2 regions of the Lentzea sp. NBC_00516 genome follow, and region 2 is predicted to be linked to the other one. Evidence: riboswitches for the same ligand, from Rfam matches in the RefSeq annotation. Region 2 holds a riboswitch; the other holds the start of a gene.
What was found. A riboswitch is a leader RNA that binds a small molecule or an ion and turns the genes downstream of it on or off. The one in region 2 is predicted to bind glycine.
Positions count from the first base shown of each region.

Region 1: linked by a shared signal. The riboswitch ahead of gcvP (aminomethyl-transferring glycine dehydrogenase) and the one ahead of gcvT (glycine cleavage system aminomethyltransferase GcvT) in region 2 are both predicted to bind glycine.

Region 1 covers NZ_CP107840.1:9,498,894-9,505,577, reverse strand. Annotated here, with positions in the region: gene OG205_RS44310 (class I SAM-dependent methyltransferase) at 1-138, shown strand, start outside; gene OG205_RS44305 (hypothetical protein) at 151-333, shown strand; gene gcvP (aminomethyl-transferring glycine dehydrogenase) at 377-3,271, opposite strand; glycine riboswitch at 3,321-3,416, opposite strand; glycine riboswitch at 3,420-3,515, opposite strand; gene OG205_RS44295 (Clp protease N-terminal domain-containing protein) at 3,572-4,543, opposite strand; gene OG205_RS44290 (MerR family transcriptional regulator) at 4,661-5,227, opposite strand; gene OG205_RS44285 (bifunctional nuclease family protein) at 5,557-6,030, opposite strand; gene OG205_RS44280 (MerR family transcriptional regulator) at 6,181-6,684, opposite strand, start outside.
Region 2 covers NZ_CP107840.1:9,124,149-9,130,832, reverse strand. Annotated here, with positions in the region: gene glyA (serine hydroxymethyltransferase) at 1-1,008, opposite strand, end outside; gene gcvT (glycine cleavage system aminomethyltransferase GcvT) at 1,022-2,116, opposite strand; glycine riboswitch at 2,216-2,303, opposite strand; glycine riboswitch at 2,305-2,395, opposite strand; gene OG205_RS42425 (DUF3817 domain-containing protein) at 2,441-2,743, opposite strand; gene OG205_RS42420 (hypothetical protein) at 2,758-3,138, opposite strand; gene OG205_RS42415 (transcriptional regulator) at 3,232-3,723, opposite strand; gene OG205_RS42410 (hypothetical protein) at 3,888-4,067, opposite strand; gene OG205_RS42405 (CaiB/BaiF CoA transferase family protein) at 4,405-5,529, opposite strand; gene OG205_RS42400 (acyl-CoA dehydrogenase family protein) at 5,526-6,662, opposite strand.

The sequences.
Region 1 (6,684 bases), 370 kb from region 2:
GGGCATCCGATGCGCGTGCACGTTCATCTGCGCAAGCCCGAGCGCGTGGCGGACTGGCTGCGGGAGGCGGGCTTCACCGTGGAGGCGCAGTGGTTGCTGGGCACCGACGGCGCGATCCTGTTCGCACGGCGTGGGTGAGACCATTTGCGCGTGTCAGAAGAACAGACGTGTCAGCGGTGCGGTGAGACGGTCGAGCTGGAACGGGAAGACTTCGAGCTGTTCGAGCGGATGCATCCCGACTGCTTCCACTTCGCGTTCGAGCACGACCTGAACAAGCCGGGCCTGAGCGTGGACGAGAACTGCGGCGACGACGCCTGCCCCGTCGGAGCATGAAAATGGGGCGCACCCCCGAGTGCGCCCCAGTTCCACTGCGGGCCTAGCTGCTGTACGCCGAGAGCGGCGGGCAGGAGCAGACCAGGTTGCGGTCGCCCTTCGCGCCATCGATGCGGCGGACGGGCGGCCAGATCTTCGGAGTCGCGCTCTGACCCGCCGGGAAGACGGCCTCTTCGCGGGTGTACGGGTGGTTCCACTCGCCGACGGTCACGCAGGCCGCGGTGTGCGGGGCGTTGCGCAGCGGGTTGTCCTCGACGGTCCACTCGCCGGCGCCGACGCGGTCGATCTCGTGCTTGATGGCGATCATGGCGTCGATGAACCTGTCGATCTCGGCCAGGTCCTCGGACTCGGTCGGCTCGACCATCAGCGTGCCGGCGACCGGGAACGACATGGTCGGGGCGTGCAGGCCGTAGTCGGCGAGGCGCTTGGCCACGTCGTCCACCGTCACGCCGGTGGCCTTGGTGATCGGGCGCAGGTCGAGGATGCACTCGTGAGCCACGAAGCCGCCCTCGCCGGTGTAGAGGACCGGGTAGTGCTCGTCGAGGCGGCGTGCCACGTAGTTCGCGGCGGCCACGGCGGTCAGGGTGGCGCGGCGCAGGCCGTCGCCGCCCATCATGCGCACGTACGCCCACGAGATCGGCAGGATCGACGCGGAACCCCACGGGGCACCCGAGATCGGGCCGACACCGGTGGCCGGTCCTGCCGTCGGCTGCAGCGGGTGGTTCGGCAGGAACGGGGCGAGGTGGGACTTCACGCCGATCGGGCCGACGCCGGGGCCGCCGCCGCCGTGCGGGATGCAGAACGTCTTGTGCAGGTTCAGGTGCGAGACGTCCGAGCCGAACTTGCCGTAGCGGGCCAGGCCGATCAACGCGTTGAGGTTCGCGCCGTCGACGTACACCTGGCCGCCCGCGTCGTGGACCAGGCCGCAGACCTCGCGGACGGTGTCCTCGTACACGCCGTGGGTCGACGGGTAGGTGATCATGATCGCGGCGAGGTCGTCGGCGTGCTCGGCGACCGTCGTGCGCAGGTGGCCCATGTCGATGTTGCCCTTGTCGTCGCACTTCACGACGACGACGCGCATGCCGGCCATGACGGCGGACGCGGCGTTGGTGCCGTGCGCGGACGACGGGATCAGGCAGACGTCGCGGTCGGCGTTGCCGTTCGCGCGGTGGTAGGCGCGGATCGCCAGCAGACCGGCGAACTCACCCTGGGAACCGGCGTTGGGCTGCAACGACACCGCGTCGTAGCCGGTGACCTCGGCGAGCCACTCCTCCAGGTCGGACACGATCTTCAGCAGACCCTTGGCGTCCTCGACCGGCGCGAACGGGTGCAGCGTCGAGAACTCCGGCCACGTGATGGACTCCATCTCCGCGGTGGCGTTCAGCTTCATCGTGCAGGAACCGAGCGGGATCATGCTGCGGTCCAGCGCGACGTCCTTGTCGGACAACGCGCGCAGGTAGCGCAGCAGCGCGGTCTCGGAGCGGTGCGCGTGGAAGACCGGGTGGGTCAGGTAGTCCGAGGTGCGGCGCAGGTCGCCCGGGATGCCGTCGGCGGTGTCGGCGTCGATCGCGTCCACATCGGACCCGGTGACACCGAAGGCCTCCCACACGGCGACGATGTGCGCGCGCGTGGTCTTCTCGTCGCAAGCGATTGCCACGACGTCGTCGTCGACCTTGCGCAGGTTGATGCCGGCCTCGCGGGCCTTCTCGACGACAGCGGCGGCCTGGCCCTCGACGCGGACCTGGACGGTGTCGAAGAACTCGCCGTGCACGACGTCGAGTCCGGCCTCGCACAGGCCCGTGGCGAGCACGGTGGCCAGGCGGTGCACTCGGGTCGCGATCGAACGCAGGCCCTCGGGACCGTGGTAGACGGCGTACATGGACGCGATCACGGCCAGCAGCACCTGCGCGGTGCAGATGTTCGACGTGGCCTTCTCACGGCGGATGTGCTGCTCGCGCGTCTGCAGCGCGAGCCGGTAGGCCAGCGAGCCGTCGGAGTCGACGGAGACACCGACGAGACGGCCGGGCAGCTGACGCTCCAGACCGGACCGGACGGCCATGTACCCGGCGTGCGGGCCGCCGAAGCCGATCGGCACGCCGAAGCGCTGCGTGGTGCCGACGACGACGTCCGCGCCGATCTCGCCCGGCGCGCGCAGCAGCGTCAGCGCCAGCAGGTCGGCGACGACGACTGCCTGCGCGCCGGCGGCGTGGATCTCCTCGATCAACGCGGCCTGGTCGCGCACGACGCCGGAAGCGCCGGGGTAGGACAGCAGCACGCCGTAGAAGTCGCCGCCCAGGCCGAGGCCCTCGATGCCCTGCGACAGGTCGGCGACGACGATCTCGATGCCCAGCGGCTCGGCGCGCGTCTCGATGACGGCCAGCGTCTGCGGCAGCGTGTCGGCGTCGATGACGAACTTGTTCGACTTGGACTTGCCCGCGCGGCGCACCAGGGTCATCGCCTCGGCGGCGGCGGTCGACTCGTCCAGCATGGACGCGTTCGCGACCGGCAGGCCGGTCAGGTCGCCGACCATGGTCTGGAAGTTCAGCAGCGCCTCGAGACGGCCCTGCGAGATCTCCGGCTGGTACGGCGTGTACGCGGTGTACCAGGCGGGCGACTCGAGCACGTTGCGCAGGATCACGCCCGGCGTCACGGTGTCGTAGTAGCCGAGGCCGATCATCTGCGTCATCGGGCGGTTCTGCGACGCGAGCTCACGCAGCTCCGCGAGCGCCTCGGTCTCGGTGGCCGGGGCGGGCAGGTCCAGCACGAGGTCGCGCTCGTGGATGGACGAAGGCACCGCGTGCTGCGCGAGCTCCTCGAGCGACCCGACGCCGATGACGTCGAGGATGCGCGCGAGTTCGGCGGGGCGCGGACCGACGTGGCGGTCGGCGAACGGGGTGCCGTGCTCGAGAGCTGCGAGCGGAATGCGGTCCTGCGTCATCAAACGCCTCCGGGGGGCTGCGGGCACACGTGTCCTGGTGCCCTCCCCGCTCTGTCCGTACCCCGAAGGGCGCCTGAGAGGTTCACCCACCTGTCAGGATGGGCTTTCACCGTCGGCGGGATCCCTAGAGATCCACTTTCCAGAGGCGTCTCGCTCGGCGGTCCTGGATGCCTGAGAGGTTCCCGGGGAGGGACTTGCTCCTTCGGCGCCGGGCTCGAAACCCGGTCTCTCCCGCCAGAGTTCGGCGACTACCCGAGAAGAATACCCGCAGGCAGCCCCGCTAGTCCCCAGGGACGCGACCTACATCTCAGTGCCAAGACCGGCGAGCGCCCCCGCGACGGGGTCCGCCGGGTCGTCGCGCAGCGCCACGAGCAGGTGCGTGGTGCCCACGACCGCGTCTCCGCGCCGGGCAGCGACGAGCTTCGCCCGTTCCATCGCACGCTCCACCTTGCCGCCGCTGACGGGCAGCGCGGCCGGGTCGATCCCTGCCTCGCGCAACGCCGCCGCCCCGCCCGACTCGAGCTCCGGCTTCAGCTTCCTGCCCGCCACCTTCAACTGGCGGTCGACCGTCAGCACCGCCTCCACCAGATCGCGAGACGACACCTCTCGCCTCGCGGCCACGGCCAGCCGTCCGGCCTCGTTGCGCACGACGGTCAGCACCGGCCCGCCCAGCCCCTGACCGCGGGCGATCCAGCGCATCAGCCAGCGCACGTACCCGCCGCCGGACTCCCCTTCCAACGCTCCCGCTTTGCGCAGCAACCGCACGGCGGGCGCTTCCTCGATCTCCGCGTGGGTTCGCGCGGCGTCCGCTCGCACAGCGGCGGCCGTCGCGCCGACGTCCACTCCGCGCAGCACGAACAGGTCGGCGGCACGGCCGGAACCCTGCTCCAGCAACGCCAGCGAGAGGTGGGTGGTGGTCAGCACGCCGTCACCGGCCCGGGCGAACGCCGAGAGCAGACACTCCTCCAGCGCACGGCTGACGGGCGGCACGGTCTCGATGACAAGGCGGTCGCAGGCGACGTTCACCAACGCCGTGACGTCCGGATGAGCCTCGGGAACGACGCCACCGTCGTCGTCGGCCCAGTGCTCGGGTCCCCGCGCCATCGCCTGGGCCCGCAACGACTTCACGCCGAGCTTGCGGCCGGGTCCGATGGTGTCGATCAGCGAGATCAGCAGGTTCTCGGTGCCGAGGAAGCCGAACTCCAGCCGGAGCGCGCGCTTCGCCGCCACTTCCAGCACCTTCACGACCTGATAGGAGGGGGTGATCGTCATGCAGGCAACGCTAGGGACCGGCAGGGTCTGATCGCTGCTGCCGACCGGCCATCCCACGGCGCCAGTCGGCCACGTTCACAGTGCTGATCGATCACAGTGCCGATCAGTCGGGGCCGGTCAGCCGGTGGCGCGCTCGCGACGCCGGCGGGTCAGCTCGTCCTCGGTCATCGGAGCGATCTCGACGCCGTCCGCGCGTTCGGCCGGGAACTCGTGGATCGTGCCGGAGATCTCGCGCATCGCACCGCTGACCGCGATGCCGAACACGCCCTGACCGCCCTGCAGCAGATCGACGACCTCTTCCGGCGAGGTGCACTCGTAGACGGTGGTGCCGTCGGAGAACAGCGTGATGCGCGCCAGGTCCTGCACGCCGCGGCGCCGCAGGTGATCGACAGCGACCCTGATGTTCTGCAAGGAGACACCGGTGTCCAGCAGCCGCTTCACGACCTTGAGCACCAGGATGTCCTTGAAGGAGTACAGCCTCTGACTCCCGGAGCCGTGCGCCATCCTTATCGTCGGCGCGACCAGCCCGGTCCTTGCCCAGTAGTCGAGCTGCCGGTACGTGATCCCCGCGATCTGACATGCCGCGGGTCCTCGGTAACCGACGAGCTCGTCCGGCAGCGAGGAGTCCGGGAACAGTTCACCCTGCAGCCCGGATTCGGCCCGCAAGGGCGCTTCCTCGACCACGCCTGCCTCCCCTCGGAACGGCCACGAAACTCATGACCGTCAAGCCGCTACGTCAGCTCACGCGAACCAGCGACATCCACTCGAGTTCGACGGTAAGACCGGTCCGAGGGCTGGTCAACGCGACGCGCGGGGAGTTGCGACCCTCAACCTCAAGTGGAGAGTCATACCGTCACCCGAACTGGGACGTTCAGGTGACGTTTAGTGATCGTTTAGCGAATAAAACGACCGTAAGTAGTCCGTTCGAGGGACATCCAAACGAACTGACTCACGGCCCATACAAGACGGAGTGCGACACCCGGAAAACTCAGGTGTCGGCACCTCTGCTGTGCCTATGTGTCCGCTCCGCGGAAGTCTTCAGGAGAGACGGAGTCGAGGAACTCGCGGAACTTCTCCACCTCGTCCTCCTGCTCGTCCGGGATGATGAGGCCCGCCTCGGCCAGCACGGACTCCTCCGCGTGGATCGGCACGCCGACCCGCAACGCCAGAGCCACCGAGTCGGACGGCCGCGCGGACACCCGCACGTCACCGTCGAACACGAGCTCGGCGAAGAAGGTGCCCTCCTGCAGGTCGGTGATCCGGACCTGTTCGAGGTTGCGCCCGAGCGCCCCGATGACGTCCTTGAGGAGGTCGTGGGTGAGCGGACGGGCAGGACGAACGCCCTGCTGCTCCAACGCGATCGCCGTGGCCTCGACGGAGCCGATCCAGATCGGCAGGTACCGCTCGCCCTCGGTTTCACGCAGAAGAAGGATCGGCTGGTTCTGGGGCAGCTCCACCCGCACGCCGACGACGCGCATTTCGCTCATCGGGCCTCGCCTCCCTCTGTTCGTTCGAGGACGACCCGGTTCACACCCGAGCATCCCCCGGCGTACATGTCCGACGCTACCCGCCAAGCGGGCCGTGTGCTCAATCGTTGCGGGCAGATAGTGATCAACACTGCACCCCTGTCCGGTAGATCAGGACTGCCGCAAGCCCGCTCTCACCAACAACGTGTGCAACGAGGTGAACAGGTCAGCCAATTCCCGAACCGTCTCGGGATCTGAGAAAGATTTCAGCACGACCACCTCGTGGTCCGCTGCCGCGCGGACCGCGCGCAGGTGCTCGCGCTCGACGCCGAGCCCGGTCATCGTCCGGATCGTGCGGAGCGCGGTGATGTCCTCGGTGGTGAACCGGCCGCCGGGGCCGGGGCGCAGCAGACCGTCGCGTTCGAGCTGGGACAGCTGCTCGGCGGTGAAACCGGTCTGGGACAGCAGATCGAACCGCGACAGCGACGTGGCGTCCTCGGGGACGGAGTCGAGCTGCTCGCGGATCACTTTGAGCGGCAGGTACCTGTCCCGTTGTGCGGACAGCACGAACCGCAACCTCTCGACGTCCGCCACGGCGAACTGGCGGTAGCCGGAGGCGGTGCGTGCCGGGCGGACCAGCCCCTCCGCTTCCAGGAAGCGGATCTTGGAGATGGT
Region 2 (6,684 bases):
CTTGCCGTCCAGCTCGGAGTCGACCAGGTCGACGAGGACCAGGTGCACGTCGGTGCCCCCGGTCAGCACCTTCACTCCGGCCGCGGCGACGTCCGCCTGCGACAGCCGCTCGGCCAGGATCCGCGAACCCTCGAGCGTGCGACGCTGACGGTCGGCGAACTCCGGCGAGGCGGCGTGCTTGAACGCCACGGCCTTCGCCGCGATGACGTGCTCCAGCGGACCGCCCTGCTGGCCGGGGAACACCGCCGAGTTGATCTTCTTCGCGATGTCGGCGTCGTTCGACAGGATCACGCCGCCACGGGGACCGCCGAGGGTCTTGTGGGTCGTGGTCGTCGTGACGTGCGCGTGCGGCACGGGCGACGGGTGCAGGTCGGCGGCGACGAGGCCGGCGAAGTGCGCCATGTCGACCATCAGGTAGGCGTCGACCGAGTCCGCGATGCGGCGGAACTCGGCGAAGTCCAGCTGGCGCGGGTACGCGGACCAGCCGGCGACGATCAGCTTCGGGCGGTGCTCGGTCGCCAGGCGCTCGACCTCGGCCATGTCGACGCGGCCGTCGGAGTCCGCGACGTGGTACGGCACGACGTTGTAGAGCTTGCCGGAGAAGTTGATGCGCATGCCGTGCGTCAGGTGACCGCCGTGCGCGAGGTCCAGGCCCAGGATCGTGTCGCCGGGCTGGAGCAACGCGAACATCGCGGCCGCGTTGGCCTGCGCGCCCGAGTGCGGCTGGACGTTCGCGAAGCCCGCGCCGAAGAGCGACTTGATGCGCTCGATGGCGAGACGCTCGACGACGTCCACGTGCTCGCAGCCGCCGTAGTAGCGACGACCGGGGTAGCCCTCGGCGTACTTGTTGGTCAGCACCGAACCCTGCGCCTGCAACACCGACACGGGCGTGAAGTTCTCCGAGGCGATCATCTCGAGAGTGCCCTGCTGGCGCGCCAACTCGGCCGCAACGGCTTCGGCGACCTCGGGGTCGTACTCCGCGAGGGAAGCGTTGAACTGGTCGGACATCTGGAGAATCTCCCTACTTGGCGCGCTTGTAGAACGGAAGTGCGACGACCTCGACCGGCTGCTTCTTGCCGCGGACGTCGACCAGCAGTGAGGTGCCGGGCTCGGCACTGGCCCGCGACACGTAGGCCATGGCGACGGAGTAGCCGAGGGTCGGGGACAACGCGCCCGACGTCACCTCGCCCACGACCTCGTCGCCGTTGAGCACCGCGTAACCGTGGCGCGGGGCGCGGCGCTCGGGGGTCTTCAGTCCGACCAGGACCGAGTCCACCCCGGACTCGGCGACCTTGGCCAGCGCGTCGCGGCCGACGAAGTCGCCGGGCTTGTCGAGCTTCACGACCCGGCCCAGATTCGCGTTGTACGGCGTCAGCGACGTCGTGAGTTCGTTGCCGTACAAGGGCATTCCGGCTTCGAGACGCAACGTGTCGCGGCAGCCGAGACCGCACGGCTTGAGTTCGTGCGCCTCGCCGGTGGACAGCAGCGCGGCCCAGACGGCCGGCGCGTCGGCGGGAGCGACGAAGAGCTCGAAGCCCTCCTCACCCGTGTAACCCGTGCGCGCGAGCAACGCGTCGACCCCGGCCACGGTGGAAGGGTACGAGGCGTAGTACTTGACTGACGCCAGATCCGTCTCGGTCAGGCCGGACAGGATCTCGACCGACTTCGGGCCCTGGATCGCGATCAACGCGTAGTCGGTCGACCTGTCGGTGACGACGGTGTCGAAACCGGCGGCGCGCTCGACGAGGGCCTCGGCGACGACAAGAGCGTTGGAGGCGTTCGCGACGACCATGAACTCCTGGTCGCCCAGGCGGTACACGATCAGGTCGTCGAGCACGCCGCCGTCGGCCTGGGTGATCATCGTGTAGCGGGCCTTGCCGACGGCCAGCGCGGAGATGTGGCCGACCAGCGCGTAGTCGAGGGCCTCGCCCGCCTGCGGTCCGGTCAGGACGATCTCACCCATGTGCGTGAGGTCGAACAGGCCCGCGGTGGTGCGCACCGCGTGGTGCTCGGCGAGCTCGGACGAGTAGCGCAGCGGCATCCGCCAGCCCGCGAAGTCGGTGAACATCGCGCCGAGCTGCTCGTGCTCGGCGTTCAGAGGCGTGAGGCGGGACATCAGAACGCTCCTCCAGGGTGCGCCGAAGAGCCGGACGCGGCCGGCTGAGGCATCAGAAGAATGACACGGTCCATCGGAGACTCCTCACTAGAGCGAGCCTCCCCCTCTGTCATGAGCCTGAGAGCTTCACCACCGAAGTGGCTTGCACCGTGGGCGAGGCTGCCGAGCAGCCTGCTTTCCAGAGTTGCCTTCGTCGCGCGGTACCTGTGCCTGAGAGATTCCGGGGAGGGATTGCTCCTTCGGCGCCCCTGCTGGAGGGGTCTCTTCCGCGCGACATCGACGGCCGTGTTCAGTTGGTAGCCCCAGACGCTAGCAGGCCAAACGTCACAGCGGCACGCCCTGCGCCGTCTTCTCGACCACCTTGCGCTCCGCCCAGAACGACAGGAACGGGACCGTGCCGGCGAGCAGCACCAGCAGGGTGCCCTTGATCGACCAGCGCAGCTTGAGCGCCAGGTCGACGGAAATCACCAGGTAGATGGCGTAGAGGAAGCCGTGGATCGGGCCGACGACCTTCATCGCGCCGCCCATGTCCGCGGCGTACTTGAGCACCATGGCCACGACCAGGAGCAGAAGGAAGACTCCGACCACGTAAGCCATGACCCTGAACCGGGTCAACGCACCCTTCATCTGCCCGCCTTCGCTCAACGACCGTCCCGCGCGTTGAGGTTCGCGAGCATGCGGTTGTAGGCCGCGAGCTCCGCGTCTTCTTCGTCGTCGAAGTGCTCGACAGGCGCGGGTTTGACGGCGTCAACGGTAGCCATCGGCTTCGGGACGGCCGCAACCGGCTCGGGTGCGAGATCCGCGTCACGGTTCTGGCGCGCCAAACGACGGAACCGCCACACCATGAAGAGGGGGAAGAGGCCGAAGAGCGGCCACTGGAGCACGTACCCGAGGTTCTGGAACGTGCCGCTGGCGGACTCGAAGCGCTGCCACTGCCACCAGGCGAGTCCGCAACAGGCGACCAACGCCGCCAGACAGGCGAACGCGATCAGCAACCGTTGGGGAGTAAGGAGGCCGCGCACGACCTCCACACTACTTGGGTGAGGCCTCCGCACCGGAGGCCGCCCGTGAGGGGTGCATGGATGTGGGGCTGCCGCCTCCGACAGCCCGGTCCACTACGCCACGCCGTCTCGGCGCTGCCTCTGCAGACGAGCAACGCACCAGGCCGCGGCGGAGCCACGACGAAGGTGCTGGAGAACCGTCATCGGTCCCAGGCGCCTCCCGAGATCGGCAGGAGACAGGCCGGCCGCGCGGTAGTCGAGCGCGCGCTGGTCCAACGGGCTGATGCCCGCGTCCCACCACTGCTCGGCTTCGGCGACGTCGCCCACCAGCTGCCAGTAGCTCGCCGCGGCGGCGAGCAGTGCCTCGGGTGCCTCCGGCGCCCGCTTGCGCATCGCGGCCACGTAGGCCGGATCCGCCGAGTCGACCTTGACCAAGCCACGCGACCCACTCCTGCCTCCCCGCTGCACGGGGATGCCTGGCGCCGAGGGGGGAGCCTCCGCGAGCCACGCGTTCTTGATCCGGTTCACCTCCTGCATCTCTGCGTCGTCAGACCGTTCAGCCGCCCACTGCTGCAACAGCTCGTGGACCCCGGAGTCCTCGACCATATGTGCCTCCTCGTCGGTCGGGGATCGGCCATTGCAGCGGAAGGTATTCGGTAGGTCTGACAATCGCCAGACCCTGAATCCCCAGAACACCCGTTACCAGTGCGTGATTGGCCTCATTCCACCCATCCGGCTCAACGCAGACGGCCGAGGATCACCGAACGTCACTAGTTGAGAGGGGTGGCCGTGCCGAAGAGGCTCCTGACGAAGGTGATGATCGACTCCGCGCCGTCCCGCAGCCAGCCGAGAGCCGTCTGGACCGCCGAAGCGGACTCTTCTGGCCGGGTGATCAGGAGGAACAGCACCAGCGCGACGCCCGCCAGCACTAGCACCTTCTTGAGGTTCACAGGTACCTCTCCGTCCGTGTGGTTCACCGGTCAGGCGGCGGACCGCCCGTGTCACCCGTCATGGTCCCTCATTCACCCTTGCGATGAACAACGACCACGCCCAACTCGTCCCAGGATCCACCAGCGACGCACGCCTGCACGACGGCCAACGTCACCCGAATGGCGGCTAAAGACAGGCCTCAACAGCGCCGATGTCCTGGGCACGAGGTGAACACGGGCTCCCTCGCATCCCACAGCTTGGAAGAGAGACTGTTGCACCGGGGCTCACCCGGATGCCGAACTCACCCCATCACGCACCGTCACGCCTTCGTGGCGCTATTAATGCGCACCCGAGCATTCATCCAATTACTCCAGACCGCCGCAGTTCCATAATTCGGCCGTCCGCCACACCCATGTCGGCAAGCACTTCCCCGGTGTTCACCCCGACGGGAACCGGGGCCGTCGGAACCGCCGCGGGAGTGCGGTCGAACCGGGGCGCCGGCGCCGGGTGCGGAGCACCGGCCACGTCGACGAACGCGGCACGCGCCTCGTTGTACGGATGCCGTGCCGCTTCGGCGGGGGTCAGCACCGGAGCCAGGCAGGCGTCCGTGTCCCGCGCGAGGTCCGCCCACTCGTCCCGCGACCGGGTCTTCACCGCAGCCGCGATGCGTTCCCGCAGCTCAGGCCAGTTCGCCGGGTCGTTGCGCGAGGGCGCGTCCTCCAGGCCCAGCACGCGCACCAGGTCGGCGTAGAACCTCTCCTCCAGTGCGCCCACCGCCACGTACTGCCCGTCGGCGGCCTCGTAGACGTCGTAGAACGGCACTCCACCGTCGAGCATGTTCTCGCCGCGCCCGCCCGACCACATGCCCGCTGACCGCATCCCGTGCAGGAACGTGGTCAGCAACGCCGCCCCGTCGACCATCGCGGCGTCCACGACCTGGCCGCGTCCGGAGCGCTCCCGTTCGTACAGTGCGGCGAGCACGCCCAGCGCCAGCAGCAGCCCTCCCCCGCCGAAGTCGCCCAGGAGGTTGATCGGGAACGACGGAGGCCCCCCGGCACGTCCCAGCGGCTCCAGCGCGCCCGCGACGGCGATGTAGTTGATGTCGTGGCCGGCGCGGTCGGCGAGCGGCCCGTCCTGGCCCCAGCCGGTCATGCGTCCATATACAAGGCGCGGGTTGCGGGCGAGGCACTGCGCGGGCCCGATGCCCAGCCGTTCGGTCACGCCCGGCCGGAAACCCTCGATCAGCACGTCCGAACGCTCGACCAGCCCGAGAACCAGCTCAGCACCCTCTGGCGTGCGGGTGTCGATCGCGACCGAGCGCCGGTTGCGGCCGAGGAAGTCGCCGGGGATCGTCTGCACGCTCCCCGGCTTGTGCACCTGGATCACGTCGGCGCCGAGGTCGGCCAGCACCATGGCACCGAACGGCGCGGGTGCGAGACCGGCGAGCTCGACGACTTTCAGACCTGCGAGGGGCCCGGTCACAGGGACCTCGCGATGATTTCCTTCATGATCTCGTTCGTGCCGCCGTAGATCCGCTGGACGCGGGCGTCGGACCAGGCACGTGCGATCGGGTACTCGTTCATGTAGCCGTAGCCGCCGAAGAGCTGCACGCACTCGTCGACGACCTTGCCCAACCGGTCACTGGCCCACCACTTCGCCATCGCGGCCGTGGGGATGTCCAACTCACCGCGAAGGTGCTTCTCGACGCACTCGTCGATGAACGCCCTGGTCACAGCTGCTTCGGTGGCGCACTCGGCGAGCTTGAAGCGGGTGTTCTGGAACTTCATCAGCTCCTTGCCGAACGCCGTGCGCTCCTTCACGTACTTGAGCGTCACGTCGACGGCCGCCTCGATGCCCGCGATGCAGCAGACGCCGATGATCAGGCGTTCCTGCGGCAACTGGTGCATCAGCTGGACGAAGCCGAGGCCTTCCTGGTCGCCCAGGAGGTTGGAGGCGGGCACCCGGACGTCGTCGAAGAACAGCTCGGCGGTGTCCTGGCCCTTCATGCCGACCTTGTCGAGCACGCGGCCGCGCCGGATGTCGTTCTCCACGACGAGCAGCGAGATGCCCTGCGCACCCTGGGCCGGGTCGGTCTTGGCCACGACGATCACCAGATCGGCGTGCACGCCGTTCGTGATGAACGTCTTCGAGCCGTTGATGACGTACTCGTCGCCGTCCCTGACGGCCTTCGTCCGGATGCCCTGCAGGTCGGAGCCCGCACCGGGTTCGGTCATCGCGATCGCGCCGACGTACTCGCCGGACGCGAGCTTGGGCAGCCAGCGCTGCTTCTGCTCCTCGGAGCCGTAGGAGTTGAGGTAGTGCGCCACGATGCCGCTGTGCACGCTGTTGCCCCACGAGCTGTCGCCGGCCCGTGCCTGTTCCTCCAGCAACACGGCCTCGTGGGCGAACGTGCCGCCACCGCCTCCGTACTCCTCGGGGATGCTGATGCACAGCAGCCCGAGCTCACCGGCCTTGCGCCACAGGTCGCGGTCGACCTGCTTCTGCTCGGCGAAGCGTTCCTGGTGCGGCGCGACCTCCTTCTCCATGAACGTGCGGGCGAGCTGGCGCAACTGGTCCAGGTCGCTGTCCATCCACCGCGATCGACGCTCTGCCATGCGGTCCACGTAACCACCGGGC